DNA from 2 places in the Polaromonas sp. P4_F9 genome. Region 2 is predicted to be linked to the other one. Evidence: predicted binding sites of a transcription regulator. Region 2 holds the regulator's gene; the other holds the start of a gene.
What was found. Region 2 encodes FNR, which switches genes on or off when oxygen is low (the NO sensors DNR and NnrR bind a similar motif). Its sites were predicted from a motif close to TTGATNNNNATCAA; they were not measured.
Positions count from the first base shown of each region.

Region 1: AC1DUB_RS14520 (cytochrome C) is a predicted target of FNR. The motif match lies at 3,590-3,603, and genes of this name have one in related genera.

Region 1 covers NZ_JBFUJT010000015.1:28,737-35,274, forward strand. The annotation lists gene AC1DUB_RS14500 (NAD-dependent succinate-semialdehyde dehydrogenase) at 1-717, shown strand, start outside; gene AC1DUB_RS14505 (D-amino acid dehydrogenase) at 714-2,012, shown strand; partial or broken gene AC1DUB_RS14510 (aldehyde dehydrogenase family protein) at 2,022-2,201, shown strand; gene AC1DUB_RS14515 (alkene reductase) at 2,256-3,356, opposite strand; gene AC1DUB_RS14520 (cytochrome C) at 3,687-4,160, shown strand; gene AC1DUB_RS14525 (glutathione binding-like protein) at 4,120-4,548, opposite strand; gene AC1DUB_RS14530 (AsmA family protein) at 4,657-6,030, shown strand; gene AC1DUB_RS14535 (DUF1328 family protein) at 6,316-6,501, shown strand.
Region 2 covers NZ_JBFUJT010000002.1:287,247-293,784, forward strand. The annotation lists gene AC1DUB_RS03430 (heavy metal translocating P-type ATPase) at 1-81, opposite strand, end outside; gene AC1DUB_RS03435 (SHOCT domain-containing protein) at 178-411, opposite strand; gene AC1DUB_RS03440 (methyltransferase family protein) at 470-1,120, opposite strand; gene AC1DUB_RS03445 (DUF2933 domain-containing protein) at 1,117-1,419, opposite strand; gene AC1DUB_RS03450 (DUF5676 family membrane protein) at 1,465-1,731, opposite strand; gene AC1DUB_RS03455 (hypothetical protein) at 1,745-2,218, opposite strand; gene AC1DUB_RS03460 (chaperone modulator CbpM) at 2,303-2,653, opposite strand; gene AC1DUB_RS03465 (DnaJ C-terminal domain-containing protein) at 2,650-3,564, opposite strand; gene fnr (fumarate/nitrate reduction transcriptional regulator Fnr) at 3,578-4,402, opposite strand; gene AC1DUB_RS03475 (response regulator) at 4,428-4,817, opposite strand; gene AC1DUB_RS03480 (universal stress protein) at 5,019-5,858, opposite strand; gene hutG (N-formylglutamate deformylase) at 6,096-6,538, opposite strand, start outside.

The DNA of each region.
Region 1 (6,538 bases), on a different contig from region 2:
AAGCTGTCGCTAGAACTCGGCGGCAACGCACCCTTCATCGTGTTCGAGGATGCGGACCTGGACGCCGCCGTCGAGGGCTTGATGGCCGCCAAGTTCCGCAACGGCGGCCAGACCTGCGTGAGCCCCAACCGTGTGTTCGTGCACGAGGCCGTGCATGATCGCTTCGTCGACAAGCTGGCGGCCCGCGTGGGCGCATTGCGGGTCGGCCCGGCCAGTTGGATTGAAGCCGAGATCGGCCCGATGATCAACGCACGAGCGGTGGACAAGATCGAGCGTCACGTGAACGACGCCGTGGCCAAAGGTGCGAAGGCGGTCGTGGGCGGAAGCCGCGTGTGTACAGAAGTCGCCAATGGTCCGAACTACTACGCGCCCACAGTGCTGACCGGTGCGACTCCCGACATGGAGTTGTCGTGCGAAGAGACCTTCGGCCCGGTGGTGCCCGTATTCCGGTTTACCAGCGAAGACGAGGTGATCGCGCAGGCGAACGACACCCCTTTCGGCCTGGCCGGCTACTTCTTCTCCAACGACATCAAGCGCGTCTGGCGCGTGGCCTCGGCGCTGGAGACCGGAATGGTTGGCATCAACGAAGGCGCCATCGCGGCGCAGGCCGCGCCCTTCGGCGGCGTCAAGGAATCGGGCTACGGCCGCGAAGGCTCGCACTGGGGCCTGGACGAATACCTGCACACCAAGTACCTGTGCCAAGGGAATTTGGCATGAAGGTGCTGGTTCTGGGTGCCGGCGTTATCGGCACCACGACGGCCTACTATCTGGCCCGGGCGGGCCACGAGGTGACGGTGGTCGACCGCCAGCCCGGCCCCGCGCGGGAGACGAGTTTCGCCAATGCCGGCCAGGTGTCGCCGGGCTACGCGGCGCCGTGGGCCGCGCCCGGCGTGCCGCTGAAGGCGTTGCGCTGGATGTTCCAGAAGCATGCGCCGCTGGCCATCGGCCTGGATGGCAGCATGGACCAGCTGCGCTGGATGTGGCAGATGCTGCGCAACTGCAGCCCGCGGCGTTATGCGGTGAACAAGGAGCGCATGCTGCGGCTGGCCGAATACAGCCGCGACTGCCTGGCGCAGCTACGCGAAGACACCGGCTTGCGCTACGAAGGCCGTGAGGGCGGCACGCTGCAGGTGTTCCGCACCTCGGCGCAGCTCGACGCCGTCGGCAAAGACGTGGCCGTGTTGCGCGCCGCGGGCGTGCCCTACGAACTGCTGGGGCCTGAGGAGCTGGTTCGCGCGGAACCGGCCATCGCCACAGGGCCGCTGGTCGGCGGCCTGCGCCTGCCCGGCGACGAGACGGGTGACTGCCACCTGTTTACCACCGGTATCGGCCATCTGGCCCAGTCCATGGGCGTGCGCTTTTCCTTCGGCGAGGCCATCGACAGCGTGGAGGTCTGTGCCGGCCGTGTGGCCGGCGTGCTGCAGGGCCGCCGCCTGCTCAAGGCCGACGCTTACGTGATGGCGCTGGGTGCGTACTCGACTTCCGCGCTGTCGGGTTTGCTGGAAATACCTGTATATCCCGTCAAAGGCTATTCCATCACCGTGCCCGTCGCCGACGCGGGCCGCGCGCCGGTTTCGACCGTGCTGGACGAGAGCTACAAGACCGCCATCACGCGCTTTGACCGCCGCATCCGCGTGGGCGGCATGGCGGAGCTGCGCGGCTTTGACCTGCGCCTGAACCCGCGCCGCCGCGAAACGCTGGAACTGTGCCTGAATGATCTGTTCCCCGGCGCCGGCTACGCCGGGACCGGCAGCTTCTGGACCGGCCTGCGGCCCATGACCCCGGACGGCACGCCGCTGGTGGGCCGCACGCCGCTGCCCAATCTGTACCTGAACACCGGCCACGGCACGCTGGGCTGGACCATGGCCTGCGGCTCCGCGCGCGTGCTGGCCGACGTCATGAGCGGCCGCGCGCCCGAGATTCGTGCCGACGACCTTTCCGTGCAGCGCTATGCGCAGCCGAAATCACGGCAATGGACCGGCCCTTGGACCGAACCTGGACTGAGTACCTGAAGCATCGTGCGCGTCTGGCGCATGGCCGATGCGCTGGAGAGCGGCATCGTTGGTATCAACGAAGGCGCACTGGCCGCCGAAGTTGCACCCTTCGGCGGTGTCAAGGAGTCCGGTTATGGCCGTGAAGGTTCACGTTACGGACTCGAAGACTATATGCACACCAAATACCTGTACCAGGGCCTTGTTTAAGTAAAAAGCCCTGAAACCCTTGCCAGTCATGCATGACTGGCATGCGGTCTGGTTTTATAGCGTTGGGTAGTCCGTATAACCCTTGGCGCCGCCGCCATAAAAGGTGGCCTGGTCGGGCAGGTTGAGCGGCGCATTGCGGCGCAGGCGCTCCACCAGGTCGGGGTTGGCGATGTAGGGCTTGCCAAAGGCGACCAGGTCGGCGCCGTTTGCCACGGCCTGCCTGGCCAGTGCCTGGTCGTAGCCGTTGTTGACCATCCAGGCGCCCTGGCCGCCGGCTTCGCGGTAGGCGGTCTTGAGCGCGGCGTAGTCGAATGGCCGGTCGGCGATTTCGCGCGGCCCGCCGGTGGCGCCTTCAATGATGTGGATATAGGCCAGGTTCATCGTGGCGAGCTGGCGCACCACGTAGTCGAACAGCGGCTGCGGATCGGCGTCGTGCACATCGTTGGCCGGCGTCACGGGCGACAGGCGAATGCCGGTGCGTCCGCCACCGATGGCGCCGGTGACGGCGCGCGAGACCTCGAGCAGCAGGCGCGCACGGTTTTCGATGCTGCCGCCGTAGTCGTCGGTGCGCTGGTTGGAGCCGCTTTTGAGGAATTGGTCGAGCAGGTAGCCGTTGGCGCCATGGACTTCCACGCCGTCAAAGCCCGCGGTTTCGACCGCGTTGCGCGCCGCGAGCTGATAGGTCTGCACGATGCCGGGCAGCTCTTCAGCCTTGAGCGCGCGCGGCTCGGAGGTGGCGACAAAGGTGGGCGCGCCGTCCTTGAGCAGCACCGTCTTGGTCTTGGCGGTGATGGCAGAGGGGGCGACCGGCTGGCCGCCGTCCGGCTGCAATTCGGTGTGCGAGACGCGGCCCACATGCCAGAGCTGCACCACGATCTTGCCGCCGGCCTCGTGCACGGCGCGGGTCACCTGCTTCCAGCCGTCGAGCTGCTCGCTGCCGTAGAGGCCGGGTACATCCGCATAGCCCTGGCCCTGGTGGCTGATGGCGGTGGCCTCGGTGACGAGCAGGCCGCCGCTGGCGCGCTGGGCGTAGTACTCGGCCATCAGCGCCGTGGGAATGGCGTCGGGGGCGCGGTTGCGGGTGAGGGGGGCGAGCACGATGCGGTTGGCCAGTTCAAGGTCGCCGGCCTGGGTGGGATCGAATAAAGAGGGCATGAGAGAAGAGGGCATGAAGGTGTCCAAAGGTGTCCGAAAGTGTCCAGGTGGAAATGAAAAAAACAGGCTTCAGTGTGTGCCGATCTGAATTTGCCTGTGCAACACGGGCTGCTGGATTCGTGCTAGATCGTTCCGGCATGCGTGCGTCCAACGGCCGTTTCCGGGTCTGGCCGGGCGGCCAACCCAACAAAATCGGGCCGACAGTGTTCGCAGGGGCTGCAATTGGTGATGGGTTGGTTTAAATCAACCCGATACGTGATTGACAGGTCCATATTGCGGAGACCGGCCAACTGGACGGCAATGTCGACAAACTCCAACCAGGAGGTCTTTATGTTGAAGAAACTGGCGATGATCCTGATCTTTATTTTGGGCACTGGTGCTGTCGCGGCACAGGAAGTCACCTACCGCACACACATCGCCCCACTCTGGAAATCCAAATGTGTTGCCTGCCACGGAGCGCAATCGCCTGAGCGGGCTGATTTTCTGCTGGACGAGAAGGGGTACGCGGAGAAGTCACAAGGGCCGCGCATGGATTCATACGAGCGTTTGATTGCGTTTATCGCCTGGCCCGACACGGGGGCATTCATGCGCCGGCTGGACGATGGAAGCAGCCAGTATGCCGGAGGCAAACCCGGCAACATGTATCTGTATCTCGGATCGACGGATGAAGAGCGGGCCGCGAATCTCAAACTGCTCAAGACGTGGGTTGGCGACGGCGCATGGAATCTCAATCGCTGGAACAAGCGGGGAGATGTGCCTATGGTCAGCAAAGAGCAACTTGACAAGATCCAGTTGAAGTATTGAGCCAACCCCGTCGTGGCCAGGCCGCCATGCGCTGGCGAAAAGCGGCGAGATTGACCAGGCGCGCAATGTCAACGCCGACACGCGGAGCCCAGTTGATGACGGTAGACAGGTAAGGGGCGGTCACGCTAAAAGTTTCACCCATCAGGTACTGCTTGCTGGTCAGCCGCTCGTCCACCCGCTTCAGACGCGATAGCAGCTTGTCGGTGGCGATGGTTTTGTACTCTGCGCCACGACTGCAATTGGGCGCGCACGACGGTGCCGTTGGCCGGGCTTTCAGGCAGGCGCATGCAGCGCGATATGCGGCGACAGGAGGCAGGCGCCGGGGCGCAGTAATGTTTCCGGGTGTTCTTGTTGATCCTGGAAGGGTGGTTGGAAATGGCTCCCCGATGTCAGGGCCTGTTCACCCTAAAACGCATCTCCCGTTTTAGGGTGAGCAGGCTCTAATCGGGACGCGTGTTTTCTGCGGCGTGCGGCCTGAAACCGCCACAATAGCAGGATGGCAAAAGTTTTTAAATGGGCGGTGTATCTGGCGCTGGGGCTGGTGGCCTTGCTGGCGGCGGTGGCCTTCACGCTGCACCGCTGGGTGAGCACGGACGATTTCCGGTTGCGCGTCGAGCGTGAAGCCTCGGCGGCGCTGGGGGTGCCGGTGACGCTGGGCCGGGTGGCGGTGGATGTGTGGCCCTTGCCCGCTGTGGCGCTGAGCGGCATCGCGGTGCAGAGCAAACCGCCCCTCACGCTGGAGCGCGTGGAAGTGCGGCCCCAGTGGCAACCGCTGCTGCAGGGGCGGCTGGCGGTTTCCACGCTGCTGGTGCGGCGGGCTGTCTTGCCGCAGCAGGGTATAGACGCGGTGCTGCTGGCGCTGCAGAAAAAAAAGCAGCCGGAGCCCGTCAAGCAGGGGCCCGGGCCGAAAACGCCGGAACACGACGCCCTGGAGGGTTTGCCGCGCCGCACGGTGCTGGATGAGGTGACCTGGGTCAGCGCCGCGGGCGCGCGCACCACGGTGGCGGCCGAGGCGGCGCTGGCCGATGACGGCCTGCCCGACAGCGTGTCGTTCAAACTGCTCAAGGGCAACCTGCAGGGGCTGCAGTCCACGCTGCAGCGCGAAGAGCCCAAACCCGCTGACAAGGCGGACAAGGGCGGCGCTACCGTTGCCGGCGAGGATCACTGGGCCTTGCGTGTCGAGGTGGGCGGCGGCAGGATAGAGGGCCGGCTCGGCCTGCGTCGCTCGCCTGCGGGCTCCTCGGCGCGGCCCGGTGAAGCGCTGGCGCTCCAGGGCCAGCTGCAAACCCGCGGGGTCGAGGTCTCTGCGCTGACCGCTCCGGCCGGCGCGCTGTCGGGTCAGCTGGAGGCGACGACCAGCCTCAATGCCCGTGCGGCCACCACCAGCGGACTGGTGGATGCGCTGCAAAGCCACACCACGTTTACCGTGCGCAACGCGGTGATCAATGGTCTGGACCTGGCCAAGGCCGTGCAAACCGTGGGCTTGAGCCGCGGCGGGCAGACGCGTCTGGACACGCTGGCCGGGCAGGTCAACACGCAGGGGCGAGCGGCGCAGCTGACCAACCTGATCGCGAGCTCGGGCGTGCTGAGCGCCACCGGCAATGTGGCGATATCGCCGGCCAAGGCGCTGAGCGGGCGGGTCATCGTGAATGTGGCGGGCGACAGCAAGCTGGGTCAGGCCATCGGCGGCGCCGTGGGCGTTCCCCTGACGGTGGGGGGCACGCTGGACAAGCCCGAGGTGACGCTGTCGCGCTCGGCCCTGCTGGGCGCGGCCATTGGCACGGCGCTGCTGCCGGGTGTGGGTACCGGCGCCGGCGCCAATCTGGGCGATCGCGTGGGTGAGGGCTTGCGCGGCCTGTTCGGCAAATAAGAGCCTGACGGCTCCTCGAGGGCCGCTGTTGGCAAGCCCGCAACGCTAGAAAAATCATAGCAACCTCCGGATGCACTGAGGCCTTGTCCTACAGTGCCACGCGGGCGTTGCTGATGCGCCACCGCCGCTTGCTTTTCTACCATGTAAGTATTGCTTCCGGGTAAGCCTCGCGCGTGTTCGCCTCCTGCTTTTTGATGGCTTTTGATTTTTGATATTGGTGCTGATGTTTGTTGAGGCCTTATCCGCTCGCGGCTTGCGGGGATGAGGCATGACAAAGGAGAACCGATGCTCAAGTACGCGATTATTTTTGCGGTCATTTCACTGATAGCCGGCGCCCTGGGTTTTGGCGGGGTGGCGGCAGGCGCCGCCGGCATTGCCAAAATCTTGTTTGGCCTGTTCCTGATTCTGGCGGTCATTTTTGTGGTGCTCGCCGCGCTGGGCGTGGGTGCGGTCAAGAAGGGCATGAAGTAAATGGCGTCACTCCCTCCCATCACACCTTCGACTTCTT
Region 2 (6,538 bases):
ACGCGCTGTGACGGGCATGCCGCACACCGGGTCGTTCAGGGACGTTGATTCAGCGGCCCCAGCGCCATGCGCATGGGGCATGGCAGGGTGCCCGCTGTCTGCCGTTTCAAGATGCATGGGCTCTGGCGAACGTAAGGATGGCGTGTGAGGATTCATGTCTATACCTGAGTCTGAAATTCATGACATTGCCTGCCAGGTATCCTGATCCAGAATCACCTTGCGTTTTTCATATTCTTCCGCGCTGATTTCGCCGCTCGCCAGGCGACGGCGCAACACCTCGTGAGGCGTCTCACGCGGAGGCTCACGGTGCACGGGAGATCCACCCCGACCCCAGAAGACCAGCGCGATCACCACGGCAATCCAGAACAACCACCACAGGGTATGCATGCCCATCATGTAACCGTAAAACATACAGAATCCTTTGACCGTTGCCTTTTACTTTTACCTTTAACGTTTGGTTGTCACAGGCTCAGCCTGCGGTTGAAGCCTGACTCCAATGAGGGAAGAACCGGGGCGTTCGCCGGGCGTAGCTCTCGTAGGCGTCGCCGAATTGCGCACGCATTTCCGCTTCTTCAGTGATCGCCAGACGCCCGTACATGGCCAGCAGCATCGGGAACATCAACAGCGTGAGCAAGGTGGGCCACTGGAACAGGAAGCCCAGCATGATCAATGCAAACGCAACATACTGCGGATGCCGGATGCGCGCGTAGGGGCCGGTGGTCGCCAGCGCGCCGCGGCGCTGGGCGTGGTACAGCACATTCCATGCGCTCGACAGCAGCCAGAAGCCGCCGCCGAGGAAGACATAGCTGGCGATGTGCAGCGGTCCGAGGTGCGGATCACCTTTGGCGCCCAGCAGCGTCGACCACAGGTGACCGGTGTCATGGGACAGGATGTCCAGACCCGGATACCGGGTCTGGAGCCAGCCCGACAACAGGTAGAGGGTCAGCGGGAATCCGTACATCTCGACAAACAGGGCCACGATGAAGGCCGAAAATGCCCCAAAGCTTCGCCAGTCACGCGTCGTGGCCGGCTTGAAGAAGCTGAAGGCAAACAGGATGAAGACGGCCGAGTTGAGGATGACCAGCAGCCACAGCCCGTAGGCCGGTTGATCGTGGCTCATGATGGTCCTCGCTGGTCCGGTTGATCCGGCTGGTTTGGTCTTTGTGGCCCGGCTCTGGGCCGGTGATGGCCATGGTGATGACCATGCCCATGGTGCATGAAGAGGTGCATCAGGGGACAGGCCAGCAACAGCAAATACGGCAGCGCGCCGAACACATGGGCACGGTGTTCTCTCAGCAGGAAATACGCGGCGATGGCACCCAGCACGAACAGGCCGAGGGCGTAGCGCGAACGCCAGAAGCCCCTGGGTTCAGCGTCATGCTGGTCGTGGCCCGGGTCGTGGCCAATTTCGTGGTTCATTTCGTGGTTCATTTGCTTCTCCGGAAATGCAAGGCGATCAACGCGTCAGGCGGTTGAGCACCCAGGCGAAGAATGCCCCGGCAAGCAGGGCCACGCGCTGAGCACGAAAAGCACCGCCAGGAACCCGGCCCAGGCGAAGGGCCGCTGTTGCACCAGCGGGCTGAAGTCCATGCCGTGGAACAGGTTGTTCATGAGCCCCAGGAACGGGCCGGGTGCCAGCGCCCAGACCAGTGCGCACAGGGCATAGAACACCCCGACGGTGATGGCCAGCGCAATGCCTGTGCGAAGGGGCGGCAGGGTTGTCGGGTTCATGATGAGGGCGCCTTCATTTGGTAGCCGGTGGGGGCAGTCGATCCATCATCATCTGCATCATGGACTGCATCATGTCCATGCGCTTTTCCATCATCTGCTGGCGCTCGTTCATGGTTCCCGCCATGGGTTTGCCGCCCTGCATGCCGCCCATGGGGCCCATGCCCGGGCCGCCCATCATGTTCATCGTCGCCATGCCCTCCTGCATGGTCTTCATGTGCTCGGCCATCAGCGCGTTGCGCTCTTCCGGCGTCTTGGCGTTGGCCATCTTTTCGCGCATCTCGCGCATGGCTTTCATCTGGCGGTCCATGGCGGCCATGCGATCGGCACTGGCCGGCCCGGGGGCAGGACCTGCCTGCCCGGCCGGAGGCTGGCCGGCCGCGGCAACGTTCGGGTGATGCTGCGCATGTTCTGCAGCGGTCTGCGCCCAAACGCCGACGCCTGCTGAAGCCAGGGTGATACCCAGTACGGTTTGATGAAGGTGTGACATGGTTAACTCCAATCGTGAAAGTCAAGGTGAACAGGCAACCGCCCCGGGGTAGCGACAGGCCGGCAAGCCAGCCCGGCGCCAATTTCATGTGTCTACGCCCTCGCCGGCGTACCGTTCGTGCCCGGGCAACTGGGCCTGCAGCGACCGCACCTGGCGCTCCAGTGCCTCGATGCGATTGAGGTAACCGAAGAGCAGCGCCACGGTGAACAGGTCCAGGTCGAAGTCCATACGCAGCCTGCCGACGCTACGCAGCGGCATGACGTATTCGGCGCTGAAGAGACGCTCCACCCGGTGCTGCTCCAGCGGCCGCAGTGCGCCGTACTCCACCAATTCGTCCAGTTCGGCCGCACTCAGACCGCAGGCCCGGGACAAGTCGGAGATCGTCACGGTTTCGCGGGCGTCCAGCCAGGTGTATTCAAGCGACTGTGTTTTCATGTTGCTTCTCCTTGTCCACGACGTCGTGGGTTGAAGTGCGAGCTACGGGCCAACTCCTGGAACAACTCACGCTCCCGCGCGGTCAGGGTGGCGGGTACGTCAACATGGATGACGGCATACAGGTGGCCGCGCCCGCTGCGGCCGTTGGCCAGGCCCCGCCCGCGCAGGCGCAGCTTGCGCCCCGAGCGCGTGCCCGGAGGCACCGTGAGCATCACCGGCTCGTCCAGCGTGGGCACTTCCACATCGGCGCCCAGCGCCGCCTCCCACGGCGCAAGCGCCAGGTCGAAGTACAAGTCGTGGTGGTCGGCGCGGAACACCGGATGCGGTGCCAGCGTGATGTGCAAATAGATATCGCCGTCGGCGCCACCATGGCTGCCCTTGCCACCCTTGCCGCGCAAGCGCAGCTTCTGGCCTTCACTCACGCCCGGCGGAATGGTGACCTCCAGGGTACGCGAGCCGCCCGCCTCGTGCGCCAGATCCAGGTTGAGCCGGGTGCCCCGGTGCGCCTCTTCCAGGCCAATGCGCACAACCGTCTCGTAGTCGCGCCCATGCAGGGGCACCGGCCCGCGCCGCGAGCCACGGTGCCCGCGGCCCAGCGCAGCCAGCAGGTCGGCCAGGTCGATGTCCTCGAACGACTGTCCGTCCGAGGCGTATTCATGGCTCCATTGCGGCGGCGGCGCGAACTCTTCACCGGCCGGGCGGCGACCGAGCTCGTCGTACGCAGCGCGCTTCTCGGGGTCCTTCAGCGTCGCGTACGCCTCTGCCACCTCCTTGAACCGGGCTTCGGTGCCGGGCGCCTTGGAGACATCCGGGTGGTGCTGGCGCGCCAATTTACGGTAGGCCTTCTTGATCTGTTCGGCATCGGCGTCCCGCGGCACATCCAACGCGGCGTAATAGTCCTTGTATTTCATACCGGTGCCGCCTTCAGTGCACGTGCATCTCGAAGACCCGCGTCAGGCCGACCAGGTTGACGATGCGGATGTGGCGCTTGTCGACTTCAAGCAAACCCTGCTGCTGGAAGGCCGAGAAAGTGCGGCTGACGGTTTCCAGCTTCATGCCCAGGTAGCTGCCGATTTCGGCGCGCGTCATCCGCAGGTGAAATTCGCTGGCCGAGTAGCCGCGGGCCTTCAGGCGCTGCGACAGGTTCAGCAGAAACGCCGCCAGCCGTTCCTCGGCGTTCATGCTGCCCAGCAGCAGCATCAGGCTGTGCTCCCGGATGATCTCGCGGCTCATCAGCCGGCTGACCATGTTCTGCATGCTGGCGTTACCGCTTGCCAGCCGGGTCAGTTGTGCATAGGGAATGACGCAGACCTCGGTATCCTCCAGGGCGACAGCGCTGCTGGCGTGCTTGCCGTAGGCCACGCCGTCCAGGCCAATCAGCTCTCCGGCCATGTGAAAGCCACTGATCTGCTCGCGGCCATCGGCCAGCATCAGGCTGGACTTGAAGGTGCCGCTGCGCACGGCATAAATGAACTGAAAGTGGTCGCCCTCGTCAAAGAGCGTCTGGCCAGCCTTGACCTTGCGACGCCCGAACGTCAGGCTGTCCAGGCACTCCACGCCGCCGTCTGTCATGCCGCAGGGCAGGCACAGATCGCACAGGTGGCAGCTGGAGCAGGGTATCCCCAAAGGCGCGACCTGCGCGTCCCCCATGGCCTGTCGAATCGGAATGACCCGCAGGTCGCTGGCGGGTGCTTCCTGCGTACGCTCCTGTGTGCGCTCCTGGGTGCGTGTGAGTGTGGCGGTTGACATGATTTTCCCCTTGGTGAGACGGTCGTCAATGCGCAGGGTGCTGCGATGCTCCCGCAACAGCCTGGGCAAGTTGATCGGATTCGGTGCTTTTGTCGAGGAAGCGGACAGCACCCTCGCGCAGGTAGCGCTTGCGGTAGGCAGGGCCCGCGTTGTTGCTGAAGACGACGAAAGCGATTTGGGGTGCGGCCTGACGCACGGCGCGCAATACCTGCAGGCCCGAACCACCGTCCAGCTGGGCGTCCAGCACCACCACATCGGGCGCCGTGGCCAGAATGCCGTCGATCGACGCCTGCGGCGTCTCGGCCTCACCAACAATGGTCATGTCGCTGACGCCGAGCATCGTAGCGACACGACCGCGGATCAGGGCCGAATCGTCGGCCAGGAAAACCTTGACGGAGGAGGGGACATCAGCCATTGAGTCAGTGTGCTCGTGCCTGGGCCGATGCACCATCGGTGGTGGCTGAATTCCCCCGTCGGAAAAATCCGGAACGGCGATGTCCACTGCACCGAGGCCGCCTAGGAATTGTCCGAGCGGCAAGCAGGCTTGCCCGGGTCTGGGGGCTGGCAGAGGGTCGGCCCCGGCGCCCTGTGACCCGACGGCGGACCGGGCCGGCGGTCAGTGCGCCATCAGCACCGGCAGGGTCATGGACTGCAAAACTGCCCGCGAGGTGCCTCCCACCAGCCACTCGCGCGCGCGGCTATGGCCGTAGCAGCCCATCACCAGCAGGTCGGCTGTGAGGTCGAAGGCGCATGACAGCAGCAGCTCGCCCAGCCCGTCGGGTTCGTCGCCCTGGCGATGCCAGGTCGCCTCAACGCCATGGCGCTTCAGATAGCCAGCCAGGTCCAGCGCAACGCCACCGACGACGGGCTCGTCAGCCGACCAGCTGACCACATGAACACGCTGCGCACTCTGCAGCAGGGGCATGGCCGCGGTGACAGCATGCGCCGCCTCCCGCGTCGGCTTCCAGGCGATCACCACCGCCTCGCCGACGGTCGGCGGCACCACGGCGTAGGGCAGGATCAGGGCCGGCCTGCCACTGATCGCCATCACGGTTTCCGCGAAATCGGATGGCACGTCCGAGGACTCGATATCCGAAGGGTCGTGCTGGCCCAGTACCAGCAGGTCGGCATAAAACGCCTGCTGCGCGAAGGCACCGGCCACGGGATAGTCGGTCAGCTCGCCCCAAGAGACCGGTACGCCGGTCGAGGCCAGCGCGCGATCGAAGGTGGTGCGCGCCCTGGCCAGCCGCTCGTCGTCAACCTCGCGCAAGCTGACGGCGGTACCGGGGCCGAGCGTGGGCGCAAACGGCGGCATCGCGAAACTCGGTGTGACCGCATAGAGCGCGGCCACCGCGGCACCGTGCCGCCGCGCGAGCTGGCGTGCGAACTCCAGGCGCGGCGCCGCGCGCCGCGAGGCGTCAAAGTGAACCAGCAATTGCATCAGGGAGGATTTCATGGAAGCACTCCATCGAGAAGTTGCGGTCCCCCCACGGTAACGCGCCCCGCACCGGCGCCTGTTAACAATCGTCAATCCCCTTCCCGAAAGTGGGGGCAGCACCCCACAAGGATGAGGGCGCAGCGCCGCAGACCGCCGCGCCCCGGCGTCACGGTATCAGCCCGGTTGCTCCGGGCCGGGCCTGCTTACCTCCCTGCCTGCCGACCTGTAACCAGGCTCACGCCGGCAAAATCCGCTTCACTTTTCATGGCAGCTTCGGCAGGCAGAAAGCGCGCTGGAGAGCATATTTTTCAACAGAGGCTGGATGCGGGAAGCCAGCGCCTCGTCGTAGGCGAAGGGCGGCACTTCTTGCATGTACAGGCTCTGGCACATCTCCAGCTGCACAGCGTGCACATTGCTGGACGGCTGGCCATAGTGGCGCGTGATGTAGCCGCCCTTGAAGCGGCCGTTGACGGCTGTCGTGATGCCGGAAAGCGCAGCGCAGGCCTGCGCGACCGATGCGGTGATGGCTTCATGGGCGCTGGCGCCGTCGGCCGTCCCGATGTTGAGGTCGGGCAACGTGCCATCAAACAGCCAGGGAATCTGCGAACGGATGCTGTGGGCATCCCACAGCAAGGCATAGCCGTGCAGGGCCTTGAGACGCGCCAACTCGGCGGCCAGGGCCGCATGGTAGGGCTGCC